DNA from 2 places in the Bacillus sp. OTU2372 genome. Region 2 is predicted to be linked to the other one. Evidence: a T-box and tRNA genes for the amino acid it is inferred to sense, from the RefSeq annotation. Region 2 holds a T-box; the other holds one or more tRNA genes.
What was found. A T-box is a leader RNA that pairs with one kind of tRNA and senses whether it is charged. The one in region 2 lies ahead of AAHB15_RS22410 (glycine--tRNA ligase), so its partner is inferred to be a tRNA-Gly.
Positions count from the first base shown of each region.

Region 1: it has a tRNA-Gly gene. The T-box ahead of AAHB15_RS22410 (glycine--tRNA ligase) is inferred to sense a tRNA for this amino acid. The anticodon was not compared.

Region 1 is NZ_JASATK010000001.1:1,052-16,072, forward strand. It holds tRNA gene AAHB15_RS00045 (tRNA-Thr) at 1-55, shown strand, start outside; tRNA gene AAHB15_RS00050 (tRNA-Tyr) at 85-169, shown strand; tRNA gene AAHB15_RS00055 (tRNA-Trp) at 175-248, shown strand; tRNA gene AAHB15_RS00060 (tRNA-His) at 260-335, shown strand; tRNA gene AAHB15_RS00065 (tRNA-Gln) at 361-435, shown strand; tRNA gene AAHB15_RS00070 (tRNA-Gly) at 440-514, shown strand; tRNA gene AAHB15_RS00075 (tRNA-Cys) at 523-596, shown strand; tRNA gene AAHB15_RS00080 (tRNA-Leu) at 630-715, shown strand; tRNA gene AAHB15_RS00085 (tRNA-Leu) at 737-817, shown strand; tRNA gene AAHB15_RS00090 (tRNA-Gly) at 1,074-1,147, shown strand; gene AAHB15_RS00095 (B3/B4 domain-containing protein) at 1,294-1,965, opposite strand; gene queG (tRNA epoxyqueuosine(34) reductase QueG) at 2,075-3,208, shown strand; gene AAHB15_RS00105 (amidase domain-containing protein) at 3,293-4,174, shown strand; gene trmL (tRNA (uridine(34)/cytosine(34)/5-carboxymethylaminomethyluridine(34)-2'-O)-methyltransferase TrmL) at 4,238-4,711, shown strand; gene nfsA (oxygen-insensitive NADPH nitroreductase) at 4,771-5,520, shown strand; gene AAHB15_RS00120 (PrkA family serine protein kinase) at 6,068-7,963, shown strand; gene yhbH (sporulation protein YhbH) at 8,257-9,426, shown strand; gene AAHB15_RS00130 (CAP domain-containing protein) at 9,636-10,622, shown strand; gene AAHB15_RS00135 (HAMP domain-containing sensor histidine kinase) at 10,651-11,922, opposite strand; gene AAHB15_RS00140 (diguanylate cyclase domain-containing protein) at 12,055-13,584, opposite strand; gene AAHB15_RS00145 (FMN-dependent NADH-azoreductase) at 13,756-14,415, opposite strand; gene AAHB15_RS00150 (MFS transporter) at 14,766-15,021, shown strand, end outside.
Region 2 is NZ_JASATK010000018.1:99,262-114,282, forward strand. It holds gene floA (flotillin-like protein FloA) at 1-240, shown strand, start outside; gene AAHB15_RS22355 (hypothetical protein) at 274-720, shown strand; gene yqfC (sporulation protein YqfC) at 797-1,099, shown strand; gene yqfD (sporulation protein YqfD) at 1,096-2,310, shown strand; gene AAHB15_RS22370 (PhoH family protein) at 2,285-3,253, shown strand; gene AAHB15_RS22375 (HD family phosphohydrolase) at 3,456-5,627, shown strand; gene ybeY (rRNA maturation RNase YbeY) at 5,624-6,094, shown strand; gene AAHB15_RS22385 (diacylglycerol kinase family protein) at 6,078-6,458, shown strand; gene AAHB15_RS22390 (cytidine deaminase) at 6,694-7,077, shown strand; gene era (GTPase Era) at 7,067-7,987, shown strand; gene AAHB15_RS22400 (YqzL family protein) at 8,145-8,288, shown strand; gene recO (DNA repair protein RecO) at 8,325-9,077, shown strand; T-box leader at 9,191-9,375, shown strand; gene AAHB15_RS22410 (glycine--tRNA ligase) at 9,449-10,831, shown strand; gene AAHB15_RS22415 (helix-turn-helix transcriptional regulator) at 10,955-11,590, shown strand; gene AAHB15_RS22420 (pyruvate, water dikinase regulatory protein) at 11,617-12,426, shown strand; gene dnaG (DNA primase) at 12,970-14,778, shown strand; gene rpoD (RNA polymerase sigma factor RpoD) at 14,821-15,021, shown strand, end outside.

The sequences.
Region 1 (15,021 bases), on a different contig from region 2:
GTAGAGCAACTGAATCGTAATCAGTAGGTTGGGGGTTCAAGTCCTCTCGTCGGCACCTGAAGCTGGCAAGTTTGTTTTTATAGTGGAGGGGTAGCGAAGTGGCTAAACGCGGCGGACTGTAAATCCGCTCCCTCCGGGTTCGGCGGTTCGAATCCGTCCCCCTCCACCATTTATAGGGGTATAGTTTAAAGGTAGAACGAAGGTCTCCAAAACCTTTGGTGTGGGTTCGATTCCTACTACCCCTGCCAATTATATTGTGGCGATTGTGGCGAAGTGGTTAACGCATCGGATTGTGGTTCCGACATTCGTGGGTTCGATTCCCATCAGTCGCCCCATAATATAACCAATTCTTATAAGCATTGGGCTATAGCCAAGCGGTAAGGCATCGCACTTTGACTGCGACATGCGTTGGTTCAAATCCAGCTAGCCCAGCCATTCTGCGGAAGTAGTTCAGTGGTAGAACACCACCTTGCCAAGGTGGGGGTCGCGGGTTCGAATCCCGTCTTCCGCTCCATAATATCCGGCGGCATAGCCAAGTGGTAAGGCAGAGGTCTGCAAAACCTTTACCACCGGTTCGAATCCGGTTGCCGCCTCCAAAATTTCTAAATAAGCAATAGCCATTATATTTTGCCGGGGTGGCGGAACTGGCAGACGCACAGGACTTAAAATCCTGCGGTAGGTGACTACCGTACCGGTTCGATTCCGGTCCTCGGCATTGCTTTAAACAACATAATACGCCGGTGTGGCGGAATTGGCAGACGCGCACGACTCAAAATCGTGTTCCTCTGGAGTGTCGGTTCGACCCCGACCACCGGTATCAGTTGGTTTGAAAAAACGTTTCCCACTAGGAAACGTTTTTTTGTTTTAACTTAAATTATGTTTGAGTGTATTTTTTATTAAATTAGGAATAATAATTAGATAAATAGATTGGCAGAAAAAAATTATTTCTAAAAAAGGCTCTTCAAAATATAAAGTTTGAGGGAAATCGACAAAATTTGCGGAAATCACTTGACTCCTTAATTCAATTTGTGTAATACTTATTAAGTCAGTTCGTTCAATATTTTGTCAAATATGCGGGTGTAGTTTACTGGTAAAACCTCAGCCTTCCAAGCTGATGTAGTGGGTTCGATTCCCATCACCCGCTCCATACATATTAACTAACGCAGTGTATCGTTACATTAAGAGAACGATGCATTGCGTTTTTTTATATTTACAGGAAACAATAACTGGCGGATGACATTTAATTACTATCTGCAGCAAATCAACTGGCAGCTAAACAAAAAGATGCCGATATTACTGGCATCCAACAATTTGATATGAAGCTTCTCCTCCATGTACCTGTGTAAACATGTTCATTAAGGATTCAGTTAACTTGGCAGCATCCTCATCACTGGATGACGGACGCAGATAAATTATTTGCAAGGCATTCCTTGTATTTACCGTAATAGGGGCCTTATCAGAATCAACAAACGGACTTCCAAATGGTCCAGTTGCATCGGAAGACAGAATTAAATGCTCCAAGGAGTTGCTCCTTCCGTTCAAGCCGTTGTATGCCTCGCCCTCCTTCCCAATCCGAATCACCACAGGAGCTTTTAACAGATCATAGTCGTAAACACCGATGGGAACTTGATATTGTAAGGAGAAAAAATTATTAATATCAATCGCACTATGGATAGAAGAAAGATAATTTTGCTTTTGTATCCTTCTAAATAATGCCTCAGCTGAATGACGATATCGGTTAGGATCCTTTCCTGCTTTTTTAAAAATATTTCTCCATTCCTTTATGCCGGGAAGATTTGTTAGCTGCTTGTTTTCCAAATCAAAAAAGATTGATTCTTGGAAAAGCTGGAGCCTGCCTTTCACCATTTGTGGAGAATCTCCTACCGTTATATTTCTATATTCAATTACCCCAATTTTAAAATCGGGTATTAGTTCGCAGATTTCCGCATTAAAACGAATTTCCAACCATTCCACCTCCAAAATTTAATGAAAATAGTTTATCATAAATAGATGTGCAACTAATAATTCAACAACCTAAATAGATAAAAGTCAAAGACGGAAGGAGGAGATAACAGTGGATATTCATGAATTAAAAGAAGAACTTATTGCCTATAGTAAAGAAATCGGTATTGATAAAATTGGGTTCACGACAGCGTCTCCATTTTCCCAATTAAAGAACCGTTTGTTGAGACAACAGGAACTAGGCTATCAATCGGGTTTCGAAGAGCCTGATATAGATAAGCGAGTAACCCCTGCAATGCTGCTGGAAGGTGCTCAGTCGATTATTTCCATTGCTCTTGCTTACCCCGCGAAAATGACAATGCGGGTTGAAAGCAAAAAGGGGGAAAGAAGAGGAATCTTTAGCAGAGCTTCATGGGGGCTTGACTATCATCATATTCTTCGAGACCGGCTCACTAAACTTGAAGAATTTATCATAAATAAAATACCTAATGCCAAGTTGAAATCAATGGTTGATACAGGAGAACTCTCTGACCGTGCTGTAGCAGAACGAGCAGGGATCGGCTGGAGCGGTAAAAATTGTTCCATTATAACCCCGGAATTTGGCTCTTACGTTTATCTAGGAGAAATGATTACCAATATACCTTTCGAACCGGATACACCGATTGAAGACAATTGTGGCTCTTGTACTAAGTGTTTGGATGCTTGTCCAACTGGTGCTTTAATACAGGGAGGTCAGATTAATGCCAATCGCTGCATTTCCTTTTTAACACAAACAAAAGAGCTTATTCCCGATGAATTCCGACAAAAAATAGGGAACCGTGTTTATGGATGTGACTCATGTCAAACAGCATGTCCGATAAACAAGGGGATAAACTTTCATTTTCATAAAGAAATGGAACCCGATCCTGTAGTGGCAAAACCCTTATTAAAACCAATCCTTAAATTAAGCAATCGTGAATTTAAAAAAAGGTTCGGCTCTATCTCAGGAGCTTGGAGAGGAAAGAAGCCAATCCAGAGGAATGCTATTATCGCACTAGCTCATTTTAAAGATGAAAGTGCCGTTCCCGATTTAATTGACGTCTTAGAAACCGAAGCTAGTCCGGTCACTAGAGGGACGGCGGCTTGGGCGCTTGGGAAAATCGGCGGTGAAACAGCTTATGCGGCCTTAAGAAAAGCCAAAGAACTAGAAACAGATATCGAGGTCCAATCAGAAATAGAAAAAGGCTTAAATTTTTATAACAATTAAAGGGCAAACCAATTGGTTTTGCTCTTTTTTAATAGTTAAATCCAACCTTCTTTCATATGTATGAAGGGAAGGGGGTGGATTGTCTTGCGGCATTTACTTCAAGACTTATTTGAAAAACGGGTAAATCAATTTGTTTCTAATAAGCGAAGTCATAAAATATTTTTTCCAAAGGCTGAAATAAAACAGGATTCGGCAGCGAAACGATCAGCAGAGATTGTAAAAGTGAAAGCGGCAGGGAAAATCATCGAAGAGTCTAAGGAGGATGAGTTCCAAACTGTCAAATATCATGCCCACTACCAATATTTAATTAAACAAAATGGAATTCTTTATATGGAAGAGGAAATGGAAGAAAGGTTAGCCAAGTTTTACAAAAATAGCTTAGTAATGGATGAGGAAATTAAGCCGAACCTAGAGCAAGATGATATTCCGACAACAGATACTAGAATCTTGGCTTATGAGAGCCAAGACGAACGGCTAAGCTATGAATATAACCGATTAAAAGCGGTTCAATATGCAGAACGCTGGTGGAATAGCTATAATCCTGCTTATAAAAAGTTTCAGAATGATTGTACCAACTTCATCTCTCAATGCCTTCACGCTGGGGGAGCTCCGATGCGAGGCTATCCAAAGCGGGATGCAGGCTGGTGGCTGCAACATAGTAACTGGAGCTATAGCTGGGCCGTAGCTCATTCTTTAAGGCTATATTTATCAAATTCAAGAAGCGGCCTTCGGGCAAAAGAAGTCAGCAGCCCGGACCAGTTAATATTGGGAGATGTCATTTGTTATGATTTTGAGGGGGATGGAAGGTTCAACCATAACACTCTAGTTACTGGTAAGGATGCTAACGGGATGCCTTTAGTGAATGCCCATACCTATAATAGCCGGATGCGATACTGGGCCTATGAGGATTCATCGGCCTATACTCCAAATATCAAATACAAGTTTTATTCCATCATCGATGAATGATTCTTGAAAGCACGGGACAGAGTGGTATAATTGCTTTTAGAGTTTTAATATGAGGTGAATCTTTTGGCTATACACGTAGTTTTATATCAACCACAAATTCCTTCTAATACTGGTAATATTGCTCGGACATGTGCAGGAACGAATACTCAATTACATTTAATTCGCCCTTTAGGATTTTCTACAGACGATAAGATGTTAAAAAGGGCAGGTTTAGACTATTGGGAACATGTAAATATCACTTATTACGATTCCCTGGATGAATTTTATGAAAAAAATGCTGGTGGTGCCTTTTTTTATATAACGAAATTTGGACAAAAACAATTTACCAGTTTTGATTATAGTGATACGGCTAAGGATTATTATTTCATTTTTGGGCGTGAAACCACAGGCCTTCCAAAGGACATTATTCAAAATAATCTTGATACCGCACTAAGAATTCCAATGATTGAAAATATCCGTTCTTTAAATCTTTCAAATACAGCCGCGATTCTTATTTACGAAGCATTACGTCAACAGGATTATCCAAATCTAAAATAAATTAGTACGGGAGGCCAACAGATAAGGCCTCCTTCTGCTAAAAAGAAAGGATTTTTGCTATGAATGATGTAATCTCAACCATTCTCAACCATCGCTCGATTCGCCATTTTGAGGATAAGCCTTTAACGGACGAGCAAATTCACACGATCGTATCCTGTGCCCAGGCAGCAGCAACATCGAGTTTTATTCAGGCATACTCCATTATTGGTGTGAATGATAAAGAAAAGAAGAAAAAATTGGCTGAATTAACAGGAAACCAAGAATATGTAGAGAAAAATGGGTGCTTTTTTGTTTTTTGTGCAGATCTTTACCGACATACGATAATTGGGGAAAAGGAGCATAAAAACGTGGCCCCATCGCTTGAGAGCACAGAAAAATTTATGGTAGCAATGATTGATACTTCCTTAGCGGCACAAAATGCTGCGATTGCTGCAGAATCTTTAGGGTTAGGAATCTGTTACATAGGTGGAATTCGCAATAACTTGGAAGAAGTGAAAAAACTTTTACACCTACCGGACCGAGTGATTCCATTGTTTGGGCTTGCTGTGGGCTATCCGTCTCATATTACAGATAAAAAGCCAAGACTTCCGCTTAAACATGTTTTTCATGTGGATCAATATGAACAGGATATGGAGAGATATAATGGTCAACTAGATGAATATGACCAGTTGATTTCAGATTATTATGAGACAAGAACAAACGGGCAAAGAAAGGATCGCTGGACCCAACAAATCGCCAATATGCTTTCGAAACAAAATAGAATGTATATGAAAGAGTTTATACAAAAAAATAAGCTCGATTTACACTAAAAAATGACTGCCAGCAAGTGGCAGTCATTTTTTACGAGATAAGAAAGTATAAAAGGTTTTAACTTCGAGAATTGTCCAGCTCCAGCGCCTAGCCCCTCGAGGTCACAAGTCAATCCGTACAAAAGGTTAAAAGGCAACCTTTCGGCCGGCTTGTCTTGTGCTTGTCGGGGCTGACCAAGGCGCTTGCGCTTTTCTTATTTATTAGTACCAGGTTTGTCGTTATACCCCGCTGTGAAGATAGCTGCCAAAAACGCAACCATTACTAAAATAACGATGAAAGTATTCATGTTATGTATTGCCCCCTTTGTCCCGTTTTTAAATAAGATTGTTTAGCTAAAGGACTACTTGATAAGTGGAACCCGCTAAACGGACGCTTTTCTGACACATACAATTTTATTATAGCCTAAGATTTTAAAATGAAAAGAGCAATATTCCTTTTAATGAAATAAAAAAGATAGACAATATCTCGAAATGGTTACGCATGTTCAAGTCTTTTAGTGCATAGAGTATATTAATCGTCTCTGATAACCTACAGGGGGAGGGCCATATGGACATTTTAAAAAAAATCGAGAGGTACCGTGAAGAAGAGGAAAAACTTCGCTGGGAAGGAACATTCGCTGACTATTTATTGTTGTTGAAGGAAAAGCCGTGGGTAGCACAATCTGCACATTCTCGAGTTTATAATATGATCAGGGATGCAGGAATTGAAGAAGTTAAAGGGACGAAGCAGTACAATTTCTTTAGTAATCAATTATTTGGCTTAGAAGAGTCGCTAGAAAGACTTGTTGAAGAATACTTCCATCCTGCTGCCAAAAGGCTGGACGTAAGAAAGCGGATTTTACTATTAATGGGTCCGGTGAGCGGCGGTAAATCTACCCTTGTTACCATGTTAAAAAGAGGGTTAGAAAACTACTCACATACGGATAGGGGTTCCGTTTTTGCCATCAAAGGATGTCCAATGCATGAAGATCCCTTGCATTTAATTCCGCATCATTTGCGGGCAGATTTCTTTGAGGAATATGGGATTCGAATTGAAGGAAACTTATCTCCATTGAACATGATGCGCTTAGAGCAGGAATATGGAGGTAGAATTGAAGATGTTTTAGTGGAAAGAATATTCTTCTCAGAAGATAAGCGGACTGGTATTGGAACCTTTAGTCCGTCTGATCCAAAATCTCAAGATATTGCTGATTTAACAGGAAGTATTGATTTCTCGACCATTGCAGAATATGGCTCAGAATCAGACCCAAGGGCCTATCGCTTTGATGGAGAACTAAATAAGGCGAACCGAGGGATGATGGAATTTCAAGAGATGTTAAAGTGTGATGAGAAATTCCTCTGGCATTTATTATCACTAACTCAAGAGGGGAATTTTAAAGCAGGCAGGTTTGCCTTAATTAGTGCTGATGAGCTAATTGTTGCTCACACTAATGAAACAGAATACCGTTCCTTTATTTCAAATAAGAAAAATGAGGCACTTCATTCTAGGATTATTGTGATGCCGATTCCTTACAATTTAAAGGTGTCTCAGGAAGAAAGAATTTATGAAAAGATGATTAATGAGAGTGATGTTTCGGATGTTCACATTGCACCGCATACGTTAAAGGTTGCTGCGATGTTTACGATCTTAACCCGCTTAAAGGAACCGAAAAAGGGCGATATTGACCTGCTGAAAAAAATGCGTCTCTACGACGGTGAGAATGTAGAAGGATTTAATTTGGCAGATGTGGAAGAACTGAAACGCGAGTATCCAGATGAAGGGATGAGTGGAATAGACCCTCGTTATGTTATTAATCGCATTTCATCGACCATCATTCGTAAAGAAGTACCGTCCATTAATGCCTTAGATGTATTAAGATCGTTAAAAGACGGACTTGACCAGCATCCATCAATTACGGCTGAGCTGCGAGATCGGTATATGAATTACATCTCATTAGCGCGGAAAGAATATGACAATATTGCCAAAAACGAAGTGCAAAAGGCGTTTGTATACTCCTATGAAGAATCAGCTAAAACATTAATGGATAATTACCTTGATAACGTTGAGGCTTACTGCAATAAAGCAAAGCTGCGTGATCAGTTAACAGGGGAAGAAATAAATCCGGATGAAAAACTAATGCGTTCGATTGAGGAGCAAATCGGTATCTCTGAAAATGCTAAAAAAGCCTTCAGGGAAGAAATTTTAATCAGGATTTCTGCTTTTGCAAGAAAAGGCAAGCGGTTTGATTACAATTCCCATGATAGGCTCAGGGAAGCGATTCAAAAGAAATTATTTGCTGACCTTAAGGACGTTGTTAAGATTACCACTTCATCTAAGACACCAGATGAGCAGCAATTGAAGAAAATTAATGATGTTGTCGCTCGCTTAATTGATGAACATGGCTATAATTCGACATCAGCAAATGAATTACTTCGCTATGTAGGAAGCTTACTAAACAGATAATTTGGGTTTAAAATAGTACGGACTGGCAGATAAAACACTGTCAGTCTCTTTTTTTCCAATAAATAAATTTCTATTAACCTAATCTTTTAGACAAAAATTTCTCTATGTGTTTATCTTGTCCAATTAATAGGCAATCAACCAATTGTCAAAATTATTTGTAAATTATTCGCTACTTCTGCATAGGATAAAGTAATCCATCATTTAATTGATTTTTTTCATTCGCGTTATTTTATGTATTTGTTAAAAAAATTGTGCAGTATGGAGTAAATTTTTAATTTAATAAGGAGGGGTTTATAGTGACTGTCGATAACCATCAATTTGTGATTTCTAGAGAAGATTGGTCCCTCCACCGTAAAGGCCACGATGACCAACAGCGCCATCAAGAAAAAGTCCAGGAGGCAATCCGCAACAATCTTCCAGAATTAATTACAGAAGAGAGTATTATTATGTCTAATGGTCGCGATATGGTGAAAATTCCAATTCGTTCATTGGACGAATATAAAATTCGCTATAATTATGATAAAAACAAACACGTGGGCCAAGGTGACGGTGAGAGTCAAGTCGGTGACGTAGTAGCAAGAGACGGTTCGAGCGGGCAAAAGGGGCCAGGAAAGGGTCAGGGTGCAGGTGATCAAGCAGGAGAAGACTATTTTGAAGCAGAAGTATCTTTAATGGAACTAGAGGAAGCACTATTTAAGCAATTAGAGCTGCCGAACTTAAAGAAAAAAGAGGAACAAGAACATCTAGTAGAAAATATTGAGTTCAATGATATCCGGAAAACCGGATTAATGGGAAACATCGATAAAAAACGTACGATGATGTCTGCTTTTAAGAGAAATGCGATGAGTGGCAAGCCTGCTTTCCACCCAATTTACAAGGATGATTTAAAGTTTAAGACTTGGAATGAAGTAGTGAAACCTGATTCAAAAGCGGTTGTGATTGCGATGATGGATACCAGCGGTAGTATGGGAATTTGGGAAAAATATATGGCCCGAAGCTTTTTCTTCTGGATGACACGGTTTTTACGAACAAAATACGAAACAGTAGAAATTGAATTTATTGCTCATCATACTGAGGCAAAAGTAGTTACAGAAGAAGACTTTTTCTCTAAAGGGGAAAGCGGTGGAACCATTTGTTCATCCGCCTATCGAAAAGCTTTAGAAATCATTGACGCTAAATATAATCCACGGAAGTTCAACATTTATCCATTCCACTTTTCTGACGGTGATAACTTAACATCCGACAATGCCAGATGCGTGAAGCTCGTAGAGGAATTAATGAAAGTATCCAACATGTTCGGCTACGGAGAAGTAAATCAATATAATCGCCATTCCACATTAATGTCAGCCTATAAAAACATCAAGGATGAACAGTTCCGATATTATATACTCAAGCAAAAAGCAGATGTTTTCCATGCGATGAAAAGCTTTTTCCAAAAAGAAGAATCCAAATTATACGCTTGAAAAAATTGACAGGAGAATACTCCTGTCAATTTTTTTTGCGTTGTGCGATAGATAAAATAGGGTAAAAATGGCTTTGAGAATTGTCTAGCTACAGCGCCTTTTTTCCCTGATCAAGGCGCTTACGCTTTTCAGACATTACCAATAATACTTTCCCTAAAAAAACTAACAATAAAAAGGCAAGATCATTTTGAAAAGAGGGGGTATTACCGTTGATAAAAAAACCAGTTGGATTACTATTAACAGCAGTCCTTACGATGGGGCTCGCTGCTTGTAATAATGATAACCGTAATGATATAAATGACCGTACAGACAATCGTGTCGGATTTGATTCAAATGACAGAAATAATCGTGTTGTAAATGTTCGTAATAATCGAGATAATGGCATCGATCATAACGGACCACTTACAGAGGATTATTCAAACCGTAACAATAATGAACCTGATTTAGATACAAATCTCTTTAATGATAAGCGAAAAGTCAAAAGGAATAACGATGATACGATTTCTGCCTATTATACAAACTTAAATAGCAGTCAATATCCACACACTCAAGCCGTTTTAATTAGAGATGCGAAATATCAGTATATTACGGTGGATCCTAGACAAAAAAACTGGTTCCAATTTGGCTTTATTCAACCAGGACAAACGAATACACAGCAGCAAAGACCTGCGGCACAGGCACCAGCTCAACAGCAAACAACACGGCAGGCACCGAACCAAGCACCTGCCCAACAGGCGACACCTGTACCTAGACAGCAGCAGACCCAAGCACCAAGTGGTGCTGCACAAAATCAAAATAATACGGTAACGTCAGGAACTGTGAGCCAATATGTCCAACAGGTCATCGATCTTACCAATCAACAAAGAACTAAAAATGGTTTGCCAGCCTTAAAAGCCGATACACAGCTTAGTGGTGTTGCTCAAAAGAAGGCAGTGGATATGCAGCAAAATCATTATTTTTCGCATACCAGTCCGACCTACGGATCTCCATTTGACATGATGAGAGACTTTGGCGTCACTTATAAGTCTGCAGGTGAAAATATTGCTCAAGGACAACGAACACCACAAGAGGTAGTAACCGCTTGGATGAATAGTGAAGGTCACCGTAAAAATATTTTAAGTGCTAACTTTACACATATTGGGGTAGGATTCGAACAAACGGGAAAAAACTGGTCCCAAATGTTTATTGGCAAGTAAGAAAAAACAAAAAACAAACCGACAGATTCTAAACTCTGCCGGTTTGTTTATTTCCTTTAATCGGAATGGTTGGGAATTGAAAGTGAAAAGTGGTTCCTTTTCCAACATCACTTTCCACCCATATGGATCCATCCATGGCTCTGACAATGCTATAAACCACCATCATGCCCAAGCCAGTGCCATTTTTTCCTTTGGTAGAATAGAATGGTTCCCCTAACCGTTCAAGCTGCTGTGGAGACATTCCAACCCCGGTATCCTTTACCTTAATGGTTACATCATTTTGACTATATTCGGTAGAAACATGTAAATATCCGCCATGCGGCATTGATTCTATCGCATTTTTCAGAACGTTTACAAAGCATTGTCTAAACTTTTGTCCATCTCCTTTAATAAATCCTATTATGGAAAAGTCAGTGATAATTTCAACTGAATTTTGGTTTGCTATAGGCTGCAGAATACTGATAATTTGCCGGAGTTCGCTTTTTACATTTAGTTCTTCAAGAGATTCGAGTGCGGGTTTTGCAAATGTCAAATAATCCTGAATAACCCTCTCAGCCGAAAATAATTCTTCCTTAACGATTGCTAGATATTCCTTTCTTTTTTGTCTTGATAAATAATCGTCTTGCAACAGTTGAACAAATCCACTTGCCGCTGTTAGTGGATTTCTAATTTCATGGGAGATAGCAGCCCCCATTTGCTCGACTGCCTTTAATTTCTCCGCCTTAATAAGCTCTTGCTGCATCTCGTTAGTCTTTCTTATAAATTCAATTCCATAGGAAATGATGCCAATACCTAGAGACGGGATTACAAGATAAGCAAACCATGCATCAACAAGGTTGAGCGGTGCATCATCAAAACTCATACCCAGCACTGTCAGTATACCAAGGATCATTCCCATGCATATGGTGCATAAAATTCGCCGGGCGGGAGCTTGTTTAAAAAACCAAGGGTGGAAGCGCCATAGGATAAATGCAAGTGGAATATAAAGAGCCAGGGTTTGCCAAAAGCCAATATTGATTCCATAAAATCCTCTTATAGCAACCATGGCTCCGATCAGTATAGGCCCGATACCGACATATAAACCGCCAAGAACTAAAGGAATCATTCGTAAATCAAATCTAGCGTATGAAACAGGTGCGTAGGAAAATTGAATGCATAACCATATCGTTAAAATAAACAATCCTATGTAAGAGGGCTTTGATAGGGAGAATTTTTTACTTTTTTCAAGATATAATAAACCAACAAATAGTAAAATAATCATAAGAGAAAGATTGAAGAAAAGGTGTTTCGTGATTTCCATTTTCTCACCATCCATAATGAGCTCATAGGAAAATTTTACATTTAATTTTGGCAAGTTACAACAAAATTCGCAAAATATTTTGAAAAAGTGACATATGCATAGTTAATATAAAAAAATAAACCTGGAAGCGATTCACGTTGGAATCCTTCCGGGTTTTTCGTTTATAGAAATGGTATTTCTGCCTCGTGTTTTAGAAAGGTATAAAGCAGAATCAGCTTCTTTAATTAATGAATCGGGAAGGATTGATTTGGTAGGATACATGGTGGCAATTCCAATGCTTAAAGTAATAATATCCGCTATTTCAGAACTTTTATGAGGTACTTTGAGTGAATGAACCGTATCTTTAAGCTGCTGTGCTGCTTGCAACCCCTTCTCTCTGTCTGTAGAAGGCAAAATCAGTGCAAATTCTTCACCGCCATATCGACAAAATGCATCTCGTGAATGTTCTGGAAACAACTGATTAACTGCTTGAGCAATCGTCTGTAAACACCAGTCTCCTTTTAAATGACCATATGAATCATTGTATTTTTTAAAGTAATCTATATCAAACATAACTAACGTAATTGGTGCATGTTGGTCTAGTGCATTAGACCATTCGCTAAGAAGGGTTTCATCGAAAAAACGGCGATTAGCGATTCCTGTTAACCCATCCATATAGGATAAACGGTTTAGCAGTTCATTTGCTTCTTGGAGCTTTTGTTCAGTTAGTTTTCTTTTTGTAATATTTCTTGAAACGATGATGACTTTTTTCTCGCCTTCTTCTTGATAAGGAACACTTTTTAAAGTTGATTCTATCCAAACGTAGTCACCAAACTTGGAACGGTAGCGATAAGTAGATTCGGCTGAACCTCTTTGCAGTGCTCTCTCGAACATGTTATTTGTTCGTTCAACATCGTCAGGATGAATAAAGGTCTCCAATCTTTTTCCTAAAAGCTCGGGATATTCAAATTGAATGACCTCTCTTACTGCTGGTGATATGTAAATATATTCTGATTGATCATTGTGCATGGTAATCATGTCACTGGAATACTCTGCAAGTAAACGAAAGCGTTCTTCGGTTTCTTTTACCCTGATAAGGCTATGTTTTAATTGACTTTGAGTCTCATTGGAATCGACGACAAATACAAAAAAATGATATCCAAACAAACCGCCTGCCAATGAGATAAGATTATGCATGGTTAACACATTTCTAAGGATTTCTGAATTATCAATACGGATCATGAAGATAATTGATATGATCACTAAACCGCATAGATTCATTATAAAAGCTTTTGCGGTGCGATGAATATTTAAGGCTGAAATAAAGCCGCAAACAATTCCTGTTAAAAATGCCCCACTGGCAGGAAGAATAGCAGAACTGTTGAAACCAAATAGTATAATTCTTCCGATAGCGATTAGTATGGCTGCAATAATTGCCGGAATATACCCGCCGAACGCTCCTGAAATCACTATCGCCAAGTGGCGTAAATCTGCATAAATGTTCGGACTAACCTGTATAGAAAACGACATTAAAACATTTCCAAGAATTCCAAAACATATCCCCCAATAAAGCTTAGAGGATAAGGGTGAGGTTGGATATAATGGCTTGTCTTTAAATAACACACCCATTAAAGAAAAAGAAGCAATTAAGAGTGCTGCATTTGAGACGAAATCTTTGAGCATGTAATTTCTCCTGAAATAGAATAAAAGTAAATGTTATGGTACCATATTTTTGTCGAATAATGACAAAGCATTCCAATTATACTATAATTTTGATATTTTTAACAAAGCAGTTAGGAAAACAAAGTGAAATAAAAAAGCTTCCTTCAAAAAGGAAGCTATCTTAACTCTGTACTAAACTTGAACCAATTCTTTCGAAAATACTTTTGCTGCTATTCGTGCATTTCTTTTACCTTGTTCCAGTAGTTCAGGTACTCTTTGCGGATTTAAATCAAAACCTTCGGCCACAATAGTATCACTTACTTCCATTCCTAAGAAGCGGAGAGCAATTTTTAAGTATCGATCCCCCGACTCCAATTCCTGCATTGGTGTTCCGGTATACTGGCCGCCTCTTGTTTGAATATGAATCGCCTTCTTATTAGATAAGAGACCTTTAGGGCCATAAGCAGTATGAACAAAAGTTTTTCCAGAAATAAATAAATTATCAATATAAGCCTTTAATATTGCAGGTGAATTCAAATTCCACATAGGGGAAACAAATACATAATAGTCATACGTAATAAACTCATCGGCAAGAGCATGCATCTTTGAAATTTTTTCTCGTTCCGATTCTAAAAGTTGATCAAGTGTATATCCATAACCTGCTAACTTTCCTCTAGCCGAAACCAAATCTGCATCCATTTGTGGAAATTCAAACGTAAACAAATCTATTCTGTTAATCTCAACATCCGGACATTCTTCCTTAAATACTTCTAGAAATGCTTCCCCAATTTTTAGCCCTTTTGATTTCTCTAAACCTTTTGGGTTTGCAGTAACATATAGTAATTTTTTCATATTAAGTCCCAACCTTCATAGTTAATAATACTTATTACTCCAATTATAGAAAAAATACAGTTCGTCAATATTGAACAATTGGTGAACTTCATGAATATTAAGTGACATGGAGATGTTTGGGAACCTGAAAAGACATTTAAAGATTGGCAAAATTTATTATACAAACGCTTACAAAAAGTTGTTGACTCCCTATATAGCGGATGATAAGATAAGGGTACACTAATTAGTTAGTTCAATAAACTAATTAATGGAATCTCGAGATGCAATTTATATTTTTTATTTAAGTATTTTTGAAAAGGTTTCCAAACTCACAAACTCAAACACTTAAGAAGATTATGGAGGGGAAAAAAATGGGTCAATCGGCACAAAAAGTAGAGACAAATCCAACTGCTGAATTCAGAAAGTTTGGTATGAAAGATAAACTGGGTTATATGTTTGGTGACTGGGGTAATGATTTCTTCTTTATTCTTGTAGCATCTTTCTTAATGGTTTACTATACAGATGTTTACCATTTGAATCCGGCTGTAGTCGGCGGATTATTCTTTTTTGCACGTTTGTGGGATGCAGTAGCAGATATTTCGTGGGGACGCTTTATTGATACAAGAA
Region 2 (15,021 bases):
AAGGCAGAAGAACGCCGGGCAATGGCTGTTGCTCAAGAACAGGAAATGAAAGCAAAAGTACAGGAAATGAGAGCTAAAGTAGTGGAAGCAGAAGCGGAAGTACCACTTGCAATGGCAGAAGCACTTAAATCAGGAAATATCGGTGTAATGGACTATATGAATTTTAAGAATATTTCTGCTGATACTGATATGAGAGGCTCGATTGGAAAGATGACAGGTGACAAAAAGAATGATCAATAATCCCCGTGTTGCCAAAAAAGGAGGGGGACAGGTTTGGAAACTATTTTAATCATGATTGTCGTAGGAGTCATCTCTATGATTTTTAGGAAAACAAAAAACAACCAAGGACAATCAATTAGAAAACCCTTTAGGAGTAGCTTGGGGGATTTTCAAACCATGATAAAAGAAATTACTGATATTCCGAAAGATACAATGATAGTACAAACAGAAAAGAAGCAGGGTCCGCTGCAAGGTAACCAAGGTAAGCTTGAACAAGAATTCCTGCGGGTAAGACAAGATTCTGAAACAGGCAGGATGGGGATGGCAGCGGCGCGAACTCAAACTGCAAATGGAGGACCGATAAAAAATCAAGAAGAAATAAAATTCCCTTTAACAGAAAATCCAGATCCACGTACAGTTATAAGTGGAATAATTTGGTCGGAGATACTAGCTGAACCCCGTTCAAAAAATCCTTATACTGTGAAAAAACGCACGAGTTGATTTGAAACGAGTAGAAAAAGAAGTGCTAGAACCCCCTTTTGTCTCATAAATATGAGATGAAAGGGGGTTCTTTTTTATGGCAAAAAAATGGGGCCAACGGGTTCGAAATTGGATGGCTAATAAAATGGATCTTCCTCAGGATGTCATGATGGATCTACCTCGAATTACGATGATTGGACAAATCCATATATATGTGGAAAATCACCGCGGCCTGCTGTCCTTTACTGATAAAGAGCTCCGTTTGTTACTAAAACAAGGGCAATTGTTAATTAAAGGTAAGGGTTTTGTGATAAAAACCATCTTACCAGAAGAGATTTTATTGGAAGGAAAGATTGATCAAGTCATTTATATAAATGATATTGCGGGAGGAACAAAATGAAGAACCAGTGGATTGAATTTCTATATGGCAGAGTTATAGTAAAAGTATCCGGAAAAGGGCTTGAACGTTTTTTAAATGTATTAACAAGAAATGGTTTACATATTTGGAATGTCAAACGGCATGGGACCGAGACGATTACATTCAAAATACGGGTCCAAGATGCTCTTAAGATTAGAAGGTTTGCACGAAAAAGTGAATGCAAAATTTCCTTTTTACAGCGAGAGGGTGCTCCATTTTTACTTAAAAGATTATGGAAAAACAGCGGCTTTATGTTAGGAGCCGCCGCCTTTATATTTATCATTTTCCTCCTTTCAAATATGATTTGGGGTATTGAGATAAAGGGGGCAAAACCTGCAACTGAGTATCAAATTCGCAAAGAATTGGACAAGATGGGTGTTAAAATTGGAAAGGTTCAATTCTTTGTAGCCAACGTGGAAGGGATTCAAAGAAAATTGACCAATAATATTGGCGCATTAACATGGGTTGGTGTGGAATTAAAAGGGACAACCTACCATCTGCAAGTGGTGGAAAAAAATGAGCCTAAAAAACCTGAGCAATTTTCACCGCAAAACCTGATTGCAAAAAAGAAGGCCATTATTGTAAAAATGTTTGTTGAAAGCGGCCAGAAAGTTGTTGATATTCATGACCATGTTGAAAAAGGACAATTACTCGTTTCAGGAGCATTCGGACAAGAAGACAACCCTGAACTAACAGCCGCAAAAGGTGAAGTATGGGGGGAAACTTGGTATAAAAGCCATGTCGAGCTTCCATTGGTCACCAAATTTAAAGTGTATAATGGCAAGGAACAGCAAAAACATTTCTTATTATTAGGAAATTTAGAAGTACCTATCTGGGGCTTTGGGAAACCTGAATTTAAGCATTATGAGACCGAAAAAAATGTGCATAACATTCGCTTTTTAAAATGGGAGCTGCCTATTTCTTATGTAAATAAAACAATCCGGGAGCGTGAAGTGTACGAAAGGAGCTATTCTACTAGTGAGGCTGAAAAAATGGCATTAGAACTAGCAAAAAAACAAATAAAAAGCAGTCTAGATGAGGATGCTAAGATAAAGGATGAAAAAATTTTACACAAAGCAATGGAAAATGGTAAAGTTATACTAGATATCCATTTTAAGATAATTGAAAACATTGCAGTCGGACAACCGATTTCCAAGGAGACTCCTGATGACAGAAAAATTAACAACCATTAATGTACAGTTAGAAAATCCGGCAGAAGCTATTACGCTGCTAGGAAATTCTGATCAAAACCTAAAAACAATTGAAGAAGAGCTGAATGTATCGATTATTACAAGAGGTGAATCTGTCAGTTTATCCGGTGATGAAGATAAGGTGATTATGGCGGGTGAAATAATCGACAGATTGATCTTTGTAATCCGAAAGGGTATAAATATAGGTCAACGAGACGTTCTTTATGCTATTCAAATGGCTCAAAAAGGCACACTAGATTATTTTGTGAATCTATATGAAGAAGAAATCGGTAAAAATATTAAAGGGAAAACGATTCGAATTAAGACGCTGGGCCAAAGACATTATGTGACAGCCATAAAGAAAAATGACTTAGTGTTTGGAATTGGTCCTGCCGGAACCGGTAAAACCTATCTTGCAGTCGTAATGGCCGTCAACGCTCTCAAAACAGGACAAGTAAATCGAATTATTTTAACAAGACCTGCAGTGGAAGCTGGTGAAAGTCTGGGCTTCCTGCCAGGCGATTTAAAGGAAAAAGTTGACCCATATCTACGGCCTCTGTACGATGCGCTAAACGATGTCCTAGGGGCAGAACATACCCAGAGGCTAATTGAACGGGGCACAATCGAAATTGCGCCGCTTGCCTATATGAGGGGCCGTACGCTAGATGACGCTTTCGTTATCTTAGATGAGGCGCAAAATACCACTCAAGCACAAATGAAAATGTTCTTGACCAGGCTGGGATTTGGATCAAAAATGGTGATAACAGGCGACCAGACCCAAGTAGATTTACCGAAGGGTGTAAAATCAGGCCTAATTGTGGCAGAAGAGATTTTACAAAATGTAAAAGGGATTTCATTTATCTTTTTAGAACAAAGTGATGTTGTTCGTCATCCTCTTGTCGGCAGAATCATTGAAGCCTACGAAAAGAAGGGTAACCAACAGTAAAAAGAGGGGTAAACCTTTTTGGTTTACAGGGATAAACCTTTTTGGTTTATCCCTTTTTCCATATTTACACAAATATTTTCTATTTAAGGTGAAACTTTCCCGAAAAACTGATATGATTTTACAAAAAGCGTATTTTCTAGTAGTATTTTGTTATTCTTTTACTATAACAATGATGAATAGGGCCGTGGTTGGGGGGATTTAGTTGGATAAACTACAGCAGAACTTCATACGGATACGAAAATTACTTGATATTACTTTTTTTCGAATTTTATTTTTTATTGTGCTAGGGATAATTTTGGTTGGGGCGATCTACAACAACGTTAAACCAGAAAAACTTGAGCTAAGCTTGTTCTCCGTAGCAGAAAATACCATTCGTTCTCCCGCAACAGTAGAAGACAAGGAAAGTACCGAAAACAAACGGAAAGAGGCTATTAATCAGGTACAGCCTGTATACGCTTTGAAAAATGAATATACACAAAATCGAGTTGATTTAATATCTTCTATTTTTCAATCAGCGATAGAGGTTAATAATGAAATTGAGGAAGATAAGAGAAAGCAGGAAGAAAAAGCTTCAGAAGAAACGATAAAGGAACCAAGTGATTCCGATAAAGAGTCACAGCTAAAAGCAAAATTGACTTCAAGTGTTTCGAAGGATCTTTCTAATCAAGTTTTTACTGCCTTAATTCATGCTGATAATGATGAACTAGCTATTGCGAAAGATTTAACTGTTACGGCAATCAGTAATGTGATGACCAAAAGAATTTCTGCTGATGAGGTGGAAAATGCTAAGAAAAGGGTAGAAGAAGAATTAAAGTACACCACCTTAAATGATGAATTAAAATTAGCTGCTATTGAATTAGGGAGATATGCTGTCATTCAAAATGAGTTTTATGACCCTAATGCAACAGAGGAACTCAGACAACAGGCCGCAGAAAAGGTTGAGCCTGTAAAAATCCTTCAGGGACAAATTATTGCTGAAGAAGGGGAATTAATTAATCAGGATATATTTCGGCAATTAAAATTGGTAGGTCTCATAAACAATAACCATTCATATAAGCCGCTTATTGGTTTAATCGTGTTAATTACCATAAGCCTATCAGCTATTTATTACTATTTTCATCAAATGAAATCACTCCCGGAGAAGCGCCAAACCGCCTTATTATTGTATGGGATTATTTTTATTCTCTCGATTTTTATCATGAAATTCATTAGTATCCTGCAAGTTTTTAGCTTTGAGGGCATCGGTTATATTTTTCCGGCTGCAATGAGTGGAATGTTAATTAAAATATTAATTGATGAAAAGCTGGCTATTTTTATGTCTATCCTTTTGGCTGTATGCGGGAGTATCCTTTTTAATGAGGGGATTACCGGAACACTTAATTTTTCAGTAGGGATCTATATCCTTTTTAGCAGTATTGCAGCTATTCTGTTTTTAAACAGTCAAAATCGCCGTTCAAAAATATTCCAATCAGGTTCCTTCGCAGCGATGATTAATGTGTTAACAATAGGTGCGTTAATGCTGCTCCCCAATGGACAGTATTCAGGAACGGAGTACGGCTACTATCTAATCACAGCACTTGTATCCGGGATCAGCTCTGCTGTGTTGACTGTAGGGTTATTACCATTTTTTGAAGCAAGCTTTGGAATTCTTTCTTCTATAAGGCTGATTGAATTGTCAAACCCTAATCACCCACTCCTAAGAAAAATACTAATGGAGGCCCCCGGAACTTATCATCATAGCGTAATGGTGGCAAATTTAGCCGAATCTGCCTGCGAAGCTATTGGGGCAAATGGGCTTTTAGCAAGGGTTGGTAGTTATTATCATGATATCGGAAAAACCAAAAGGCCGAACTTCTTTATCGAAAACCAAATCAATCATGACAATCCCCATGATCGGCTGCCGCCAGATAAAAGTGCACACATTATTATTGCTCATGTAATCGACGGGGCGGCTATTTTAAAGAAATATCACATGCCGAAAGAAATTATTGATATCACAGAGCAGCATCATGGAACAACATTGCTAAAATTCTTTTATCATAAAGCCCTTCAGAGCGAGTCGGATAGTAAAGAAGAGGAATTTCGCTATCCCGGCCCTAAAGCACAAACAAAGGAATCTGCGATCGTTGGTATCGCGGATAGTGTAGAGGCAGCAGTACGCTCGTTATCACAGCCTACACCGGAAGTAATCGAATCGCTTGTAAGAAAAATTGTGGCTGAACGGCTAGAAGATGGACAGTTAAATGAATGTGATATTACGATGAAAGAAATTGAAACCGTCTCTCACGCATTATGTGAGACTTTAAAGGGGATATTTCACTCAAGAATTGAGTATCCAGAATTAACAAATACAAAGCAGGTGAAGCAAGCATGACATTACTCATTGATAGTGTGGACGAAACAAATGAATTGACAGAGCAGCAAATGCTTGAAATAGAAAGAATAATTAATTTTGCTGCTAGGAAGCAGCTGATTGAAGAGCATAGTGAGGTATCTATAACCTATGTTTCGAATGAGAGGATTCAAGAAATTAATCGTGAATACCGCGATAAAGATACCCCCACGGATGTCATTTCATTTGCAATGGAAGAGCTTGGAGAGGGTGAGGTAGAATTATCAGGAGTGGATATGCCCCGAATCTTAGGCGATATTATTATCTCGATCCCAAGGACAAAGGAGCAGGCTGAGGAATATGGCCATTCTTTCGAGCGAGAGCTAGGATTTTTAGCCGTCCATGGTTTCCTTCATCTTTTAGGCTTTGACCACATGACAGAGGAAGATGAAAAGGAAATGTTTACATTGCAAAAGGAAATTTTGAACGATTATGGACTCACACGATAAACGGAAACGATTCGTCTTATTAAATTCCTTTTCGTATGCAGTTGCAGGAATTCTGACAGCTGCTCAAAACGAAAGAAATATGCGATTTCATCTTATTAGCTCACTAATCGTTTTAGTGTTATCCTTTTATTTTTCAATATCAAAACTAGAGTGGATTTTCATACTCTTCGCTATTGGGGGGATGTTTGCCCTAGAATTAATGAATACTGCAATTGAGCGGGTAGTAGACCTGGTTACAACAGAATTTCATCCGCTTGCAAAACAGGCTAAAGATATTGCCGCTGGAGCTGTTTTCGTTTATTCGATATTAACAGTAATCGTGGGCATCATCATTTTTTTGCCCTATGTATTAAAGCAGTTCTAGAAAGCTTACTAATTAACAGGATTTTAACTAATTTGAAATACGTTGATCGTTTCGGTAAAATAACTAAAATAATTTATTTTTAGAAGACAAGTTACATTATGAGAAAATTCTAATTTTTTAAAATTTTTATTACTTTTTCGCTACACCTAATGATTTTCTCTAATATTTGAGGTAAAATAAAGAAACAGCAGTTCCTGCTGGAAGGGAAGACGTTTTTGTGAACATTGAACAATTAATGGAAGAAGCAAAAAAGGCAAGAAATAAAGCATATGTTCCATACTCTAAGTTTGGAGTTGGAGCAGCATTGTTAACAACAGATGGGAAAGTATATCACGGCTGTAATATTGAAAATGCGGCTTATAGTATGTGTAATTGTGCCGAGCGTACGGCCCTTTTTAAGGCTTACTCTGAAGGTGACCGAGATTTTCAAATGATGGCTGTTGTTGCGGATACAGATCGCCCTTGTTCCCCATGTGGTGCATGCAGGCAAGTAATATCTGAGCTATGCCCAAGTGATATGAAAGTGATATTAACCAATCTTAAAGGCGATGTAAAAGAATTAACGGTAGCTGAGTTACTTCCTGGTGCCTTTTCTCCGGAGGATTTACATGCAAACTAAAGGGAATGAAAACGGATACAAATCAGGATTTATTTCAATTATCGGACGGCCGAATGTAGGGAAATCAACCTTCCTTAATCGGGTGATTGGTCAAAAAATTGCCATAATGAGTGATAAACCGCAGACAACTAGGAACAAAATTCAAGGAGTGTTATCCCTTCCTGATGCGCAAATGGTTTTTATTGATACACCAGGTATCCATAAACCAAAACACAAATTGGGCGACTTTATGATGAAGGTAGCACAAAATACACTTAAAGAGGTTGATTTAATTTTATTTATGGTAAATGCCGAAGAAGGATTTGGACGCGGGGAAGAATTTATTCTAGAAAAATTCCAAACCGTTAATACCCCTATCTTTCTCGTCATTAATAAAATTGACCAAATACATCCTGATAAATTGCTGCCTATTATTGAATCATATAAAGAAAAATATGACTTTAAAGAAATCGTTCCAATATCCGCATTAGAAGGGAACAATGTTGAACGATTATTAGAGCAAATTAAAGGCTTTTTACCTGAAGGGCCGCAATATTATCCAGCTGACCAAGTTACTGATCATCCGGAACGTTTTATTATTACCGAAATGATTAGGGAAAAGGCACTTCATTTAACAAGAGAGGAAATCCCTCACTCTTTGGCGGTTGTTTTGGATAAGATGGAACGGCAGTCAAATAAGGATATTATTCATGTTATGGCAACAGTTATTGTTGAAAGAGATTCACAAAAAGGTATTATTATTGGTAAGCAAGGGAGCATGCTCAAAGAAATTGGCAAGCGGGCCCGGGTAGATATTGAAAATCTTCTTGGTTCAAAAGTATTTTTAGAGCTTTGGGTTAAGGTACAAAAAGATTGGCGTAATAAAATGTCCCAGCTTCGTGATTATGGCTTCAATGAGGATGAATATTAACAAAACCCTATCTAAAATATTAACTATTAAACAAGATTATGCATGGACAACATTAACAATTATTTCGTCTTATATTTTGGCAAAGGCAGGCTATGATAATTATAAGGTTTGGGATTTAACATTAGGCTAGTCTAAATAATGAAAGGTGGGGTTTTCGATGATGGATTTTACGTGGAAAGTATTCCTCCAGACAGGTAATATTGACACATATCTTCTCTTTAAGGAGCTTGAGAAGGAAAACCAAGAAATACCCGGAAATCAGAATGAAGATCTAGCACAAATTGATTTTCCCGTTTCATAAGTTTGTTTTCGCTCTTACGTTAGAAGGTGACAAAAAATGCTTCAGAAATATGAAGGCATTGTCATTAGAACCACAGATTATGGTGAAACTAATAAGATAGTAACGATATATACCAGAGAAGGTGGTAAGATTGGCGTTATGGCTCGTGGAGCCAAAAAGCCAAATAGCCGCCTTTCCTCTATTTCCCAGATTTTTACACATGGATATTTCCTCTTGCAAACCGGTTCTGGTTTAGGGAGCCTGCAGCAGGGAGAAATCATCACTTCCTTGCGCGCTATTGGAGAGGATATTTTTTTAACAGCCTATGCCAGTTATATTGTTGAATTAACAGATCGATGTACTGAGGATAAAAAACCAAACCCGTTTCATTTTGAATTGCTTTATCAGACACTTAATTATATGAATGAAGGCTTTGATCCTGATATACTCATGAATATATACGAGATGAAGATGTTAAATGTAATGGGACTCTACCCGATTTTAGATCGATGTTCTATCTGTGGCAGTTCTGACGGTCATTTTTCATTTTCAATTCGGGAAGGCGGATTTATCTGTCATCGCTGTTTGGATAAAGATCCATATCATTTTCCATTATTACCAGCAACTGTTAAATTATTACGGCTATTTTATTATTTTGATCTTACCCGCTTAGGAAATATTTCAGTTAAAGACGAAACGAAGGCTGAATTGAAAAAAATTATCACAGCCTATTATGATGAGTATTCAGGTCTTCATCTTAAATCTAAGAAGTTTCTTAATTCGATGGATCATTTTCGTAATCTGTTATAGTTACCTTGTTGACAATGTTAGAAGTTTTCGTTACTATTTCCTAATAAAGGCTATTTTCGCATATATTATTAAGGTCCAGAAGCAACAAAGTTTACGAAAAGAGCCTCAATAAAATATTTGCATTGACGGAGAGTAGTAATTAGTCAACTCTATAAAAGCGAACCTAGGGCGGTGTGAGCTAGGGTATAGGGCACTAATGAAGGCGTTCCTGAGCAATCGTGTTGAAGAAACACAATTTAAGGAGGCTGCATTTAAAGCAGCAAATAGGGTGGAACCGCGGGTAACTCTCGTCCCTATGCTTGTTAAAAGCATAGAGACGGGAGTTTTTTTATGTCTCCCACTATCCATTTAAAAAAAGGAGCGAGAAAACAATGAATGTAACAATGGAACAAATCGTTTCACATGCGAAACACAGAGGATTTATTTTTCCAGGGTCAGAGATATATGGAGGTTTAGCTAATACTTGGGATTACGGTCCATTAGGCGTAGAATTTAAAAACAATATCAAGCAGGCTTGGTGGAAAAAATTTGTTCAAGAGTCTCCTTATAATGTCGGCTTAGATGCCAGCATCTTAATGAATCCAAGAACTTGGGAAGCCTCAGGTCATATTGGTAATTTTAATGACCCAATGATTGACTGTAAAAACTGTAAGGCCCGTCATCGTGCTGACAAACTAATTGAAAATGCCCTTGAGGAAAAAGGCATAGAAATGGTGGTAGACGGGCTTCCATTCGAAAAGATGGAAGAATTAATCAAGGAACATAACATTGCTTGTCCTGACTGTGGCAGCCATGATTTTACCGGTATTCGCCAGTTTAATTTAATGTTTAAAACATTCCAAGGGGTAACGGAAACTAGTACAAATGAAATTTTCCTTCGTCCGGAAACCGCTCAAGGTATTTTTGTAAATTTTAAAAATGTACAACGGACAATGCGGAAAAAGTTACCGTTTGGGATTGCACAGATTGGTAAAAGTTTCCGAAATGAAATTACCCCTGGTAATTTTACATTCCGAACAAGAGAATTTGAACAAATGGAGCTTGAATTTTTCTGCAAACCGGGTGAAGAGCTAAAATGGTTCGATTATTGGAAGCATTTTGCTGAAAACTGGTTATTATCTCTAGGTCTAACAAAGGAAAACATTAGGCTTCGTGACCATTCAGAAGATGAGCTTTCCCACTATAGTAATGCGACAACCGATTTTGAGTTTAAATTTCCGTTTGGCTGGGGCGAACTGTGGGGCGTAGCTTCAAGAACAGATTATGATTTAAAGCAGCATATGGATTTTTCCGGTGAAGATTTCCATTATTTAGATCAGGAAACGAATGAAAGGTATGTACCATATTGTATTGAACCATCACTTGGTGCTGACAGGGTTACTCTAGCTTTCTTAATCGATGCCTATGATGAAGAACAGCTTGAAGACGGTACTTCGAGAACGGTGATGCATTTCCATCCTGCATTAGCACCATATAAAGCTGCGGTATTACCGTTATCGAAAAAACTGTCTGAGGAGGCGAAAGAGGTATTTGCTGATTTATCAAAACACTTTACGGTGGATTATGATGAAGCAGGCTCTATCGGTAAACGCTACCGCCGCCATGATGAAATTGGTACACCATTCTGTATTACCTATGATTTTGACTCTAAAGAAGACCACATGGTTACAGTGCGTGACAGAGATACAATGGAACAAACCCGTCTCCCTATTTCTGAATTAGTAAACTTTTTACAAGAAAAAATGGTGTTTTAAGTAAGCTAAAGGTGCGGATGTCCGCACCTTTTATCTTTAACCATTATTATTTAAAATAGCGGAAAAGTAGTATATAATATTTCTAAATCAAACGAGGCAAGAGATTATTGTATTTTTAAGGTGGTGAGGACAATCGAACTGACTAAACGCCAGGAACATATATTACAGATTGTAAAAGATAATGGTCCTATAACTGGTGAGCAAATTGCTGACCAATTGAGTTTAACACGTGCTACACTACGGCCTGATTTGGCAATCCTAACAATGGCAGGTTTTTTGGATGCACGGCCGCGGGTTGGCTATTTTTATACTGGAAAGTCGGGCACTCAGCTATTGACTGAAAACCTGCAGAAAATTTATGTCTCGGATTATCAATCTATCCCTGTGGTAGTAGGTGAAAGTGTTTCGGTTTATGATGCGATCTGTACGATGTTTCTTGAAGATGTGGGTACTTTATTTGTAGTGGATCAAAACTCGAATCTAGTCGGGGTATTGTCGAGGAAAGACTTATTGCGGGCAAGTATTGGCAAACAAGAGCTTACCAGTATCCCTGTCAATATCATCATGACCAGGATGCCGAACATAACAACATGTGAACGTGAAGATTTATTAATTGATGTTGCCAGGAAACTAATTGAAAAGCAAATCGATGCCTTGCCTGTCGTAAAGAAATCGGAGAGCGGGTATGAGGTTATTGGCAGAGTGACAAAAACAAACATTACAAAAGCCTTTTTGGCTTTAGCTGATGAGGAAAGATAAATAGGAAATGGAGCTGATGAGGCAGAATGAGCGCGCCGATCATTTATGTGGTCTCTGATTCAGTTGGGGAGACAGCTGAATTAGTTACGAAAGCAGCAATTAGCCAGTTCAATGGATCTGGTATGAAATTAAAGAGATTTCCTTATGTGGAGGATAAAGAACATATCGAAGAGGTTTTATCACTGGTTTCCCATGATAAGGGAATGATTGCTTATACCCTTGTAAAACCAGATATGCGTACATATTTGAAGGAGAGAGCCGATGAAGACGGTATACAAGCTGTTGATTTAATCGGGCCTATTATTGATCAAATTCAAATTTTCAGCGGGAAAACACCATTATGTGAACCTGGTTTGGTAAGGAAACTTGATGAGGATTATTTTAAAAAGGTTGAGGCAATCGAATTTGCAGTAAAATATGATGATGGACGAGATCCAAGAGGGCTCTTAAAGGCTGATATCGTTTTGATTGGAGTTTCAAGAACCTCTAAAACCCCATTATCTCAGTATTTGGCACATAAACGGTTAAAGGTGGCCAATGTACCACTGGTTCCGGAAGTAGATCCGCCGGAAGAACTATATAAAGTTCCAATTGATAAATGCTTTGGGTTGAAAATAAGTCCGGAAAAGTTAAATAATATTAGAAGAGAACGGCTGCTTTCCCTAGGATTAAACGATCAAGCAAGCTATGCTAATATTGAACGGATTAAAGAGGAATTAACCTTCTTTGAGAAGATTGTAAAGAGAATTAAGTGTCCGGTGATTGATGTGACCAATAAAGCAGTCGAAGAGACCGCAAATGTTATACTAAATTATATTCAAAAGGGAAGATTCTAACACATAGTCAATTGATTATGTGTTTTTTAACTTAAAAAAATCGAAAAAAAGTTATGGTAAAATGATAACAAATATACTATAATAAAAAATTGTGATAAAAATATATCTTTTTAGGTTTAGAGTTGCATTAGAACGAATAAACTATTTATTGTTAGATGTCAAGGCAGCCCCCTAAAAAAAATTCGACATAAATCCTTTTTATAAAAGTTATCTGATTAAGAAGGAATATGCGGAGTGATGTAGAATTTATACTTATGGATAAGGCAAATCGGCTATTTTTGTCGATTCAGATTCTTGCCCGGTCAAAATGAAATTGTCGAAATCGTATTTAAAATTCCGCTAACGTTTATTTTGCTGCTTCCTACGTTCATCATGTGAAAGAAAAATATTACATATAGAGGAGAATACGAAAGAGGGTCAAATACTAATCATTTTAAGGACCAAGCAAGATTTGTGATGAAATTAACAAAAAATTTGTCGAAATTTGCAGGAATTTAATGAATGCTTGCCGAATACCTGTAGTACAAATGGAGTTGTGTTTGCATGGCAGACCTTATTGCCGAAGAAAAGATTGACCAAATTCGTCAGGCTGTTGATATAGTCGAGGTAATAAGCGATTATGTTCAACTGAAAAAACAGGGGCGAAATTACTTCGGATTATGTCCATTCCATGGAGAGAGCACCCCATCATTTTCAGTATCACCTGACAAACAAATCTTTCATTGTTTTGGTTGTGGAGCGGGGGGAAATGTATTTTCTTTTTTAATGGAGCTTGAAGGAATATCATTCCAAGAGGCAGCCATTAAACTAGCAGCGAAGGTAAATATTGATTTAGGAATAAACATACCTTCATCAAAGGGCGGAAAAAAACTTTCTAAAGAGCTTCAAGCGATGTTGGATGCCCATGAGCTTTTAAGGAAATTTTACCACCATCTCTTAGTAAATACAAAAGAAGGCCAGCATGCGCTTGAGTACTTACTGAACAGAGGGTTTACCCAAGAATCAATTGATAAGTTTCAAATTGGGTATTCATTAAATTCATGGGACTTCGTGTATAAGTTCTTGACTAAAAGGGATTTTTCACCTGAATGGATGGAGAAAGCCGGTTTAATTATCAAACGAGAGCGGGATGGAACTTACTTCGATCGTTTTAGGGACCGGATTATGTTTCCTATTTTTGACCGTCACGGTAATACGATTGCTTTTTCTGGGAGATCACTTGGGCCTGATGAGCCAAAATATTTAAATAGTCCCGAAACAGCAATCTTTAATAAAAGTAAAATTTTATATAATTATCACTTGGCAAAACCAAGCATAAAAAAACTGCAATATGCTATTTTATTTGAAGGATTTGCGGATGTAATTGCTGCAGACCGGGCTGGTGTAGAAAATGGTATAGCCACAATGGGAACGGCATTAACAGATGAGCATATTGCTCTGTTAAGACAAAATGTTCAAACGATTACCATTTGCTATGATTCCGATAAAGCGGGTATCGAAGCTGCTTACAGGGCAGGGAACCATCTTCAAGAAGCTGGCTTTCAAATTAAAGTTGCGATGATGACAGATGGTCTGGATCCTGATGAATATATTCAAAAGAATGGTACAGATAAGTTCCGCAATGAAGTCATTGGTGCAAGTTTAACCTGGATGGCCTTTAAATTTCTTTATTTCCGGCGAGGAAAAAATCTTCAGCTTGAAGGAGATCAGCTCGCATACATCGAACAGATAATCAAGGAGATAAGTAAACTCGATAAGGCTGTTGAAAGGGATCATTACTTAAGACAGCTGGCATCGGAATTTTCCCTCTCGTTAGAGGCTTTAAAGCAGCAGCAAAAGCAAATTTATTTTGCTGATAAGAGAAAATCAAATGGGTTGAAAGAACCAGCTCATAAACCTTTGTTAGTTGTTAAGCCCGCAGAAGAACTGAAACCGAAATATGTTACAGCAGAGAGGCGCTTGATCGCCCATATGCTTAAAAATCGAGAAGTGGTATATAAAGTTCAGGAATTACTAGCAGGACAAACGTTTAATACCGATGAACATCAGGCAATAATAACCTATCTGTTAGGATTTTTTGAAGATCACACAGAACCTGACACCAGCGCGTTTTTAACCTATATTCAAGATGACAATCTTAGAAGAATGGTTGCAGACATTGAAATGATGTCCATCAATGATGAGTTAACAGATCAGGAATTAACTGATTATATCAAACAGGTGTTGAATTATCAAAAATTGTTAAAGATAAAAGAAAAAGAAGTGGAACTAAAAGAGGTTGAACGAGAAAAGGACTTTAGTAAGGCCGCAGTGATTGCTAATGAAATTAATCACTTGCGTAAATTGTTATAAATTCCATTTTATTGTCTTTGATTTTTGGAAGGAGGGGGACATATGGCTGCTGAAAAATCAGCCCGTTCAAAAGAGGTTGAAAATGAATTAACTCTTGAACAAGTAAAAGACCAGTTAACTGAACTGGGTAAAAAAATCGGTGTCCTTGCCTATGATGATATTGCTGAGAAAATGGCTAATTTTGATGTGGATTCCGAGCACATGGATGAATTTTATGAGTCCTTAACTGAGCAAGGAATTGAA